DNA from 2 places in the Methylobacterium sp. J-118 genome. Region 1 is predicted to be linked to the other one. Evidence: predicted binding sites of a transcription regulator. Region 1 holds the regulator's gene; the other holds the start of a gene.
What was found. The regulator PhoB, encoded in region 1, activates phosphate uptake and scavenging genes when phosphate is short. The targets are predictions, from matches to a motif close to TGTCATNNANCTGTCAT.

Region 2: the regulator PhoB is predicted to act here: its motif matches at 1,759-1,775, upstream of AC3IF3_RS14970 (UDP-2,3-diacylglucosamine diphosphatase).

Annotation. Positions count from the first base shown of each region.
Region 1 is NZ_JBYQFA010000001.1:486,886-492,045, forward strand. Features, by position in the region: gene AC3IF3_RS02280 (protein-disulfide reductase DsbD family protein) at 1-1,194, shown strand, start outside; gene phoB (phosphate regulon transcriptional regulator PhoB) at 1,272-1,967, opposite strand; gene phoU (phosphate signaling complex protein PhoU) at 2,102-2,812, opposite strand; gene pstB (phosphate ABC transporter ATP-binding protein PstB) at 2,950-3,780, opposite strand; gene pstA (phosphate ABC transporter permease PstA) at 3,806-4,693, opposite strand; gene pstC (phosphate ABC transporter permease subunit PstC) at 4,702-5,160, opposite strand, start outside.
Region 2 is NZ_JBYQFA010000001.1:3,104,771-3,109,930, forward strand. Features, by position in the region: gene AC3IF3_RS14965 (glycosyltransferase family 4 protein) at 1-880, opposite strand, end outside; gene AC3IF3_RS14970 (UDP-2,3-diacylglucosamine diphosphatase) at 892-1,707, opposite strand; gene AC3IF3_RS14975 (aminotransferase class V-fold PLP-dependent enzyme) at 2,224-3,432, shown strand; gene AC3IF3_RS14980 (D-2-hydroxyacid dehydrogenase) at 3,536-4,480, shown strand; gene AC3IF3_RS14985 (NADP-dependent methylenetetrahydromethanopterin/methylenetetrahydrofolate dehydrogenase) at 4,691-5,160, shown strand, end outside.

The DNA of each region.
Region 1 (5,160 bases):
AACCTGATGCCCTGCGTCTTCCCGGTGCTGTCGATCAAGGTGCTGGGTCTCGTCCGGCATGCCGGCGAGAGCCCGGCCCGCCTCCGGTTGCACGGCTTCGCCTACACGGCCGGCGTGCTGGCGAGCTTCCTGGGGCTCGCCGCCCTGCTGATCGCCCTGAAGGGCGGCGGGGCTGCGATCGGCTGGGGCTTCCAACTGCAATCGCCCGCCGTGGTGGCGGGGCTCGCCTATCTGCTGTTCGCGATGGGCCTGAACCTGTCCGGGGCGGTTCAGATCGGGGGCCGGCTCGCCGGTCTCGGCGACGGGCTGGCCCGGCGCGCCGGCCTGAGCGGCTCGTTCTTCACCGGCGTGCTCGCCACGCTGGTGGCGACGCCCTGCACGGCGCCGTTCATGGGCTCGGCGGTGGGCTTCGCCCTGACCCAGAGCGTCGGCGTGGCGCTCGCCGTCTTCGCGAGCCTCGGGCTCGGCCTGGCCCTGCCATTCCTGGCGCTGACCCTCTGGCCGCCGGCCCTGCGGGCGCTGCCGCGGCCGGGCGCCTGGATGGAGACCCTCAAGCAGGGGCTCGCCTTCCCGGTCTATGCCACCGTGGCCTGGCTGATCTGGGTCCTGGCGCAGCAGGTCGAGCCGAGGGGCCTTCTGGCGGCGTTGATCGGCTTGGTGCTGGTGGGCTTCGCCGCCTGGGCCTGGGAGCGCGGGCGCGGCGCTGCGCCCGGGGCCGCCCGGATCGCGCAGGTCGGCGCGGCCCTGGCGCTCTTCGCCGTCGCGGCCCTCGCGCTCACCCTCCCGCAGGACCGTGCGGGTCCGGGCGCGCAGGCCTTCACCGGCGGCGCCGAGCCATTTACCCAGGCGCGCCTGGACACGCTGGTGAACGCGGGCAGACCTGTCTTCGTCAACATGACCGCGGCCTGGTGCATCACCTGCGCGGTCAACGAGACCACCTCCCTCTCCACGAAGGCGGTGCGGACCGCGATGACCGAGCGGGGCGTGACGTACCTGAAGGGCGACTGGACCAACCAGAATCCCGAGATCACCCGCCTCCTGGAAAAGCACGGGCGGAGCGGCGTGCCGCTATACCTGCTCTATGCCGGCGCGGGGGAGCCTCTGGTGCTGCCCCAGATCCTCACCGAGGGGACGGTGCTTCAGGCTCTGGCCTCGGTTCCGACCGCCGACAAGAGCGCCGCGCTGACCCGCTGAGCAGCGCGGCCGGTGTCGATGCAGGGTTTCCAAACGGGCTGGATCCCGGACATTTTGAATCCGAGAGACCGCGCCGCTCAAGCCTCGAGCGAGAAGGTCTCGTCGAAGGCGTATCCGGAGCCGCGGACGGTGCGGATCGGATCGGGCTGGCGCGGACCGTTCAGCGCCTTGCGCAGGCGCCCGACATGCACGTCCACGGTGCGCTCGTCGATATAGACGTCGTGGCCCCAGACCCCGTCGAGGAGCTGTTCCCGGGAGAAGACCCGCCCCGGGGCGAGCATCAGGAATTCGAGCAGGCGGAACTCGGTGGGGCCGAGATGCAGCTCCTCGCCGGCGCGGCGCACCCGGTGGCCGGTGCGGTCGAGTTCGAGATCCCCGGCGGCCAGCCGATCCGAGACATGGGCGGGCTTGGCCCGGCGCAGGAGGGCGCGGATCCGGGCGAGCAGCTCCGGGACCGAGAACGGCTTGACGATATAGTCGTCCGCGCCCGTGCCGAGGCCGCGGACCCGGTCCCCCTCCTCCCCCCGGGCGGTGAGCATGATCACCGGTAGACGCTCGGTCTCGCGCCGGGCGCGGATGCGGCGGCAGAGCTCGATCCCGGAGAGGCCCGGCAGCATCCAGTCGAGCAGGACCAGATCGGGCATGCGCTCGGCCAGGAGCAGTTCCGCATCGTCACCGCGGGCCGCCGTATCGACCAGAAAGCCCTCGGCCTCCAGGTTGTAGCGCAGCAGCGTGGTCAGTGCCTCCTCGTCCTCGACAATCAGGACTTGCATGCTCACGTTCGATGACCTGTTCTAAGGGCGAACCCGCCGCGCGTTCTGGAGGCCCAGCCCGTCTCAACTGGAACCAGCCGTCGCCGCGGCGACCGCCCCGAAGATGGTGAGGCGCCGTGGGTTCGCTCCGGGACCTATTCGTGCTCGACCGTCGCGTAGTTCGACGCATCGTTCTTGGGCCGGTCGCCCGCCAGAGTCTCGCCGGTGGCGAGATAGTGGATGGTCTCGGCGATATTGGTGGTGTGGTCGCCGATGCGTTCGACGTTCTTGGCGCAGAACAGCAGGTGGGTGCAGAACGAAATGTTGCGCGGATCCTCCATCATATAGGTCAGGAGCTCGCGAAACAGCGAATTGTACAGCGCATCGATCTCGCCGTCGCGCTCCCACACGTCATGGGCGGCCTCGATGTCGCGACTCGCGTAGGCATCCAGTACGTCCTTGAGCTGGCCCTCTGCGAGGTCGCTCATGTGGCGGACGCCCAGCACGATCTTCTGTGCCGGGGCCTGATCGGAGATCGCAACCACACGCTTCGCCACGTTCTTGGCGAGGTCGCCGATCCGCTCGAGATCGCCCGAGACGCGGATCGCCGAGATGGTCTCGCGCAGGTCGATCGCGAGCGGCTGGCGCCGGGCGATCAGCAGGACGGACCGCTCCTCGATGTCCCGCTGGAGGGCGTCGAGGCGCTTGTCCGCGAGGATCACCGCCTGGGCGAGCCCGTCGTCCCGCCGGACGAGGGCGTCGGTTGCCTCGGCGGTCATCTTCTCGGCCACGCCGCCCATCTCCGAGATCGAGCGGCGCAGGTTCTCCAGGTCGGTATCGTAGGACGAGACGATATGGCCGGGCATGGGGGAGATCCTTCGATGGGGGCCGCGACGTGCGATGCCTCGGGGACGTGCGATGCCTCGGGTCTGATGCAGATCTTACCCGGCCGCGGCGGCTATGCTCGCGCGCAGCGCCGCGGGGGTGCGGTTTCCGAGGCTGATCAGCCGAAACGGCCGGTGATGTAATCCTGCGTCCGCCGCTCGGTCGGGTTCATGAACAGCCTGTCGGTCGGCCCGACTTCGACGAGCTCGCCGAGATACATGAACGCGGTGAACTGCGAGATGCGCGCCGCCTGCTGCATGTTGTGGGTGACGATCGCGATGGTGAATTCGTCGCGCAGCTGCTCGATCAGTTCCTCGATGCGCCCCGTCGAGATCGGGTCCAGCGCCGAGGTCGGCTCGTCGAACAGGATGACGTCCGGGCGCTGGGCCACGGTGCGGGCGATGCACAGGCGCTGCTGCTGGCCGCCCGACAGGCCCATGCCGGACTGCTTGAGCTTGTCCTTCACCTCGTCCCAGAGCGCCGCCTTGCGCAGCGACGTCTCGACCCGGTCGTCGAGATCCGATTTCCCCAGCTTCTCGTAGAGGCGGATGCCGAAGGCGACGTTGTCGTAGATCGACATCGGGAACGGCGTCGGCTTCTGGAAGACCATGCCGACCCGGGCGCGCAGATCGTTGAGATCGATCTTGGGATCCAGGATGTTCATGCCGTCCAGAAGGATCTGTCCCTCGGCGCGCTGCTCCGGATAGAGGCTGTAGATCCGGTTGAAGGTCCGCAGCAGGGTCGACTTCCCGCAGCCCGAGGGGCCGATCAGGGCCGTCACCTGCCGGTCGTGGAAGTTCAGGTCGATGTTCTTCAGGCCGTGAAAATGGCCGTAGTAGAAGTTCAGCCCCTTCACGGCGATGCGTACGGGGGCATTGGTGTCGGCCACGGTCTTGGCGGAGGCCTGGAACTGGCGGTCGGTGGTGACGGACGCTGCGGCGGTGCTCATCGGGTTGATCCTTCGGGCTTGCGCTTCAGCGGGCACGCTGCGGCTTGATCACCACGCGGGCGATGACCGAGAGGGCGAGGATGGTCATGGTGATCAGGAGTGCCCCGGCCCAGGCGAGCTGCTGCCAGTTGGGATACGGCGAGAGCGCGAATTGGTAGATCATCACGGGCAGGTTCGGGATGCCGCCCATCAGGTCGGCATTGAACCAGCTGTTGTTGTTGAGGGCCGTGAACAGGAGCGGGGCTGTCTCGCCCGCGATGCGGGCCAGAGCCAGGATGATGCCGGTGACGATGCCGGCCGAGGCCGCCCGCCAGGTCACCTTCATGATCACCGTGGAGGGCGGCGCCCCCAGGGCCACGCCCGCTTCCCGCAGGGTGCCGGGGACCAGGCTCAGCATGTCCTCGGTGGTGCGCACGATCACGGGCGTGGCGATGATGGCGAGGGCGACGCCGCCGGCCCAGCCCGAATAGCTGCCCATCGGTCGCACCATCAGCGTGTAGATGAACAGGCCGATCAGGATCGACGGGGCCGAGAGCAGGATGTCGTTAAGGAAGCGGATCACGAAGGACAGTTTCGAGGTCCGGCCGTATTCTGCCAGGAAGGTTCCGGCCATCACGCCGACCGGGGTCGCGATGACGATGCCGATGGTGGTGAGCACGAGGCTGCCGAGGACCGCGTTGGCGATGCCGCCGCCCTCGCTGCCGGGTCCCGGCGTCGGCTGGGTCAGCAGGGTCGACGTGAACCCGCGCACACCCTGGACGATCAGCATCAGCAGGATCGAACCCAGCACGATGACGCCGAGGAGCGTGGCGAGGGCGCAGAAGCCGCGGAGCACCGCGTCGGCCCGGCGCCGGCCGGGACGGACGCGGCTCTGCGCGAGCGGAGGCGCCGCAAGGGTGTTGGTCGCGTCCATGGGGCTCCTCAACCGACCCGCACGCGCCGCGTCAGGATGCGCGCGGCGACCAGAACGATGAAGGTGATGACGAAGAGAATGCAGCCGAGGGCCATCAGGGCGTTGAGCTGCATGCCGTCCGCCTCGTTGAACTCGTTGGCGATCCGGGACGCGATGGTCGAGCCGGGATCGAAGATCGAGGCCGAGAGCCTGTTGGCGTTGCCGACCACGAAGGTGACCGCCATCGTCTCGCCGAGCGCACGGCCGAGGCCGAGCATGATCGCGCCGATGATCGACACCGAGGCGTGCCGGATCAGCACGAAGCGCACCACCTCCCAGGTGGTGCAACCGACCCCGTAGGCGCTCTCCCGCATGATCGTGGGGATCTGGTCGATCATGTCGCGGGCGATGGAGGCCACGAACGGCACGATCATGATCGCCAGGATGATGCCCGCCGTGAGCACGCCGACGCCTGACGGGATCCGAGC
Region 2 (5,160 bases), 2.6 Mb from region 1:
CCCCCACCCGGGTACCCCCGATCACGTCGTTCGGGCCCGGCACCGGGAAGGCCGCCACCGGCAGGCCGCAGGCCAGGGCCTCCAGGAGCACGATCCCGAACGTGTCGGTGAGGCTCGGGAACACGAACACGTCGCAGGCCGCGTAGACGGCCGAGAGCGCGGCGCCGGTGCGGGTGCCCAGGAACCGCGCGCCGGGCGCCAGCCCCTGGAGCCGTCCCCGGTCCGGCCCGTCCCCGACCACGATCTTGGTGCCGGGCAGGTCGAGATTCAGGAAGGCCGCGATGTTCTTCTCCACCGCCAGCCGGCCGACATACAGGAACAGCGGCCGCTCCAGGCCGGCGAGTTCGGCCGGCGGCGTCGCGCCGGGGGCGGCGGGGCGGAACCGCTCGGTATCGACGCCGCGGGTCCAGCGCATCAGCCGGGTGAAGCCCCGGTCGGCCAATTCGCCCTGGAGCGAGGCGGTGCTGACCATCGTGCCGCGGGCGGCCCCGTGAAACCAGCGCAGATAGGCGTAGGACCACGCCTCCGGGACGGGCAGACGGGCGGCGAGGTATTCCGGAAAGCGCGTGTGGTAGCTCGTGGTGAAGGGCAGGCCGTTGGCCAGGCAATGCCGCCGCACCGCGTAGCCCACGGGGCCCTCGGTGGCGATGTGGACATGGGTCGGCTGCTCCCCCCGCCAATGCGCCGCCACCCGCTCCCGCCCGGCATGGGCGAGGCGGATCTCCGGATAGCCGGGCAGGGGCAGCGAGGGGAAATCCGCCGCCGACAGCAACGCCGTGGCGAACCCGTGCTCGGGGGCGCAGCGCACCATCTGCTCCAGGGAGCGCACCACGCCGTTGACCTGCGGATGCCAGGCGTCGCTGGCGATCAGGAGCTTCACGGTGGGCGCCCTCACGCCACCGCGCGCCGGCCGGGAACCGCCTGCGGCACGGTCTCCGCCTCACGCGCGCGCAGCAGGCTCGGATAGTGCAGCACCTCGATGCGGCCGTCGTAATGCTCCACCAGCCCGGTGCAGGATTCCACCCAATCGCCGGTGTTGAGGTAGCGCAGGTCTCCGATCGGCCGGTCGGCCGCATGGTGGATATGGCCGCAGATCACCCCGTCGGCCCCCTGCCGCCGCGCCTCCTCGGCCAGGATCGTCTCGAACCGGCCGATGAAGCTCACCGCGTTCTTCACCCGCAGCTTCGCCCAGGCCGAGAGCGACCAGTAGGATAGGCCGAGGCGGCGCCGCACCCGGTTGATCAGCGTGTTGAGGGTCAGGGCCAGCGTGTAGGCCCCGTCCCCGAGATGGGCGAGCCAGGGCGAGTGGCGGACCACCATGTCGAACTGGTCGCCGTGGATCACGAGGTAGCGCTTCCCGTCGGCCGCCTCGTGGATCGCCGTCTCCGCGAGCTCGATCCCGCCGAAATTCGTGCCGACATAGTCGCGCAGGAACTCGTCGTGGTTGCCCGGCAGGTAGACGATGCGCGTGCCCTTGCGGACCTTGCGCAGGAGCTTCTGCACGACGTCGTTGTGTTCCTGAGGCCAGTACCAGCCGGAACGCAGCTGCCAGCCGTCCACGATATCACCCACGAGGTAGATCGTGTCGGCGTCGTAATCCTTCAGGAACGACAGCAGCAGCCCGGCCTGGCAGCCGCGCGTGCCGAGATGCAGATCGGACAGGAACAGAGTCCGGACCCGGACCGGCATCTCCTCAACCTCGGCCACGGCAATCCTCTCCCGGGGGCTGAACGATGCCGGAATCCTGACCGGGATCACGTCTCAGTTTGATGACGCGCCGGGCCGGGCGCCCCGGGCGTTCTGGTGCAGTGCGGCAAAGCTTCTCAACCGCAGATCGGCATCGCTGCGGCGCACAAAAAATTTTTTTGCCAAGTTCCGGAAGTTTTTCCGGTTTTCCTTTCGAGCGTCACCGCCTCATAATGCCAAATAACCGGCGGCTCGGCGCGAGCCACGCCGGGCATGACAGGAAGGCGGCGAGGACGGCCCTGGGGCCGTCGGACGGGACGGCATTTCGGAGGCGACCGGCACGCGGGGGCGTGTCGCGACGCGAGCGGCGTGAGGCCGCCTGCCGCTCCGCTGCGCCCCCCGATCTACGGCGGAGATGGCGTTGGGGCATGCGCGGCGGGAGCCGCGTCCGCCGGCGCCGGACCGACTCCCGAGGACGCTCGAACCACCCGGCGCGGGCCCATGCCCGCGCGCAACGAATTTTTCGGAGGAAACATCATGGCCGCAACCCGGCGCCCCGGTCGCAACCACCTCTTCATCCCGGGTCCGACCAATATCCCGGACCGCGTGCTGCGCGCCATGCACGTGCCGTCGGAGGATCACCGCTCGCCGAGCTTCCCCGAGCTGGTGAAGCCGCTGCTCCAGGATTCCAAGATCGTGTTCGGCTCGACCGCCGGGACCATCATCCTGTTCCCGTCCTCGGGCACCGGCATCTGGGAATCGGCTCTGTCCAACACCCTGTGCCGCGGCGACAAGGTGCTGACCTCGCGCTACGGCCAGTTCAGCCACCTCTGGGTCGACATGGCCCAGCGCCTCGGCCTCGACGTGGTCGTTCAGGAGGAGGAGTGGGGCACCGGCGCCGATCCGCAGAAGATCGAGGAGGCGCTCCGGGCCGACAAGGACCACGCCATCAAGGCCGTGATGGTCGTCCACAACGAGACCGCCACCGGCGTCACCAGCGACATCGCTGCGGTCCGCAAGGCGATCGACGCCGCCGGACACCCGGCGCTGCTGTTCGTGGACGGCATCTCGTCGATCGGCTCGCTGCCGTTCAAGATGGACGAGTGGAAGGTCGACTGCGCCATCGCGGGCTCGCAGAAGGGCTTCATGCTGCCGGCCGGTCTCGGCCTGATCTGCATCAGCCCCAAGGCGCTGAAGATCGCCGAGGGCGGCACCGGCCGCAACGACCGGCTCGGCCATGCCTACTTCGCCTGGAAGGACCAGCTCGCCGCCAACGCCACGGGCTACTTCCCCTACACCCCCGTCCTGCCGCTGCTCTACGGCCTGCGCGAGGCCCTGGCGATCGTGAAGGAGGAAGGGCTGGAGAACATCTACCACCGCCATCACGTGCTCGCCGAGGCGACCCGCCAGGCGGTGGCGGCCTGGGGCCTGAAGCCCTGCGCCAAGGAGCCCAAGTGGAACTCCGACACGGTCACGGCGATCGTGGTGCCGGAGGGCGCCGACGCCGCCAAGGTGATCACCCACGCCTATGACCGCTACAACCTCTCGCTGGGTGCCGGCCTGTCGAAAGTCGCCGGCAAGGTGTTCCGCATCGGCCACCTGGGCGACCTGAACGAGCTGTCGCTGCTCGGCGCCATCGCGGGCGCCGAGATGGCGATGCTCGATTGCGGCATCACGGTCACGCCGGGCTCCGGCGTCGCCGCCGCGTCCAGCTACCTGCGCGAGAATCCGCTGCATAAGGCGTAAGCCGCGCACGTGATCGGGGCGGGACCGGGTTGCCGGGCCCGCCCCGACGCGCAAGTAAGAACAAGACTATCGAGGAAACCGCCCGTCGTCCGAGAGGGGTCCTATGACCAAGAAGATCGTGTTCCTGGACCGTGAATCCCTCGATGCCAGGGTCCGACCGTTCGACTTCCCGCACGAATACGTCGAGCATGACTCGACCTGGACGCCGGAGGACACGGTGTCCCGCCTCCAGGGCGCCGAGATCGCGCTGATCAACAAGGTCCCAATGCGGGCCGAGACGCTGAAGCAGCTCCCCGACCTGAAGCTGATCGCGGTCGCCGCCACCGGCACCGACGTGGTCGACAAGGCCCAGGCGAAGGCTCAAGGGGTCACGGTCGTCAACATCCGCAACTACGCGTTCAACACCGTGCCGGAGCACGTGGTCGGGCTGATGTTCGCCCTGCGCCGGGCGATCGTGCCCTACGCCAACTCGGTGCGGCGGGGCGACTGGGCCAAGTCCAAGCAGTTCTGCTACTTCGACTACCCGATCTACGACATCGCCGGCTCGACGCTGGGGATCGTCGGCTACGGGGCGCTCGGCAAGTCGATCGGCAAGCGCGCCGAGGCGCTGGGCATGAAGGTGCTGGCCTACGACGTGTTCCCGCAGGACGGGCTCGTCGATTTCGAAACGATCCTCACGCAATCCGACGTGATCACGCTGCACGTGCCGCTGACCCCCGACACCAAGGGGCTGATCGGCGCCGCCGAGCTGAAGCGGATGAAGAAGAACGCCATCCTGATCAACACGGCCCGGGGCGGGCTGGTGGACGAGGCGGCTTTGCTCGCCGCGCTCAAGGACGGCACCATCGCGGGGGCGGGCTTCGACGTGGTGGCGCAGGAGCCGCCCAAGGACGGCAACATCCTGTGCGAGGCCGACCTGCCGAACCTGATCGTCACGCCGCACGTCGCCTGGGCCAGCAAGGAGGCGATGCAGATCCTCGCCGACCAGCTCGTCGACAATGTCGAGGCATTCGTGGCGGGCAAGCCGCAGAACGTGGTCGAGGCTTAACCTCAAGATTTACGGCGGGCGTTTCCCTCCCCCTTGCGGGGAGGGGTCAGGGGTGGGGGTGGTGCAGACGGCACCGCTCCGCTCAATCTTGGGCCACCCCCACCTCCGGCTCCTCCCCGCAAGGGGGAGGAGAGGAGCTACGTCTTCGCATCGACCCAACCAACATCAGCGACGGCGCCCCACAGGCGCGACGGAAAGGTCCAAGACGAAATGACAAAAAAACTGCTGTTCCTGTTCGACACCGATGCGGTCCCGAACGTGTTCGACACGGTGGTCGGCTATGACGGCGGCGCCGACCACATCGCCGGCTACGGCGGCGTGACCCCCGACAATGTCGGCGCGCTGGTCGACGGCACGATCTACACCCGGGGCGGCTCCGAGAAGAAGTCCACGGCGATCTTCGTCGGCGGCGGCAGCATGGCGGCGGGCGAGGAGCTGTTCAAAGCGGTCAAGAAGCGCTTCTTCGGCCCGTTCCGGGTCTCGGTGATGCTCGATTCCAACGGCTCGAACACCACGGCCGCCGCCGGCGTGGCGCTGGTGGCCAAGGCCGCGGGCTCGCTGCAGGGCAAGAAGGCGGTCGTGCTGGCGGGCACTGGCCCGGTGGGCATGCGCTCGGCGGCGCTGCTCGCCGGCGAGGGGGCCGAGGTGACGATCGCGGGCCGGTCGCTGGACAAGACCCA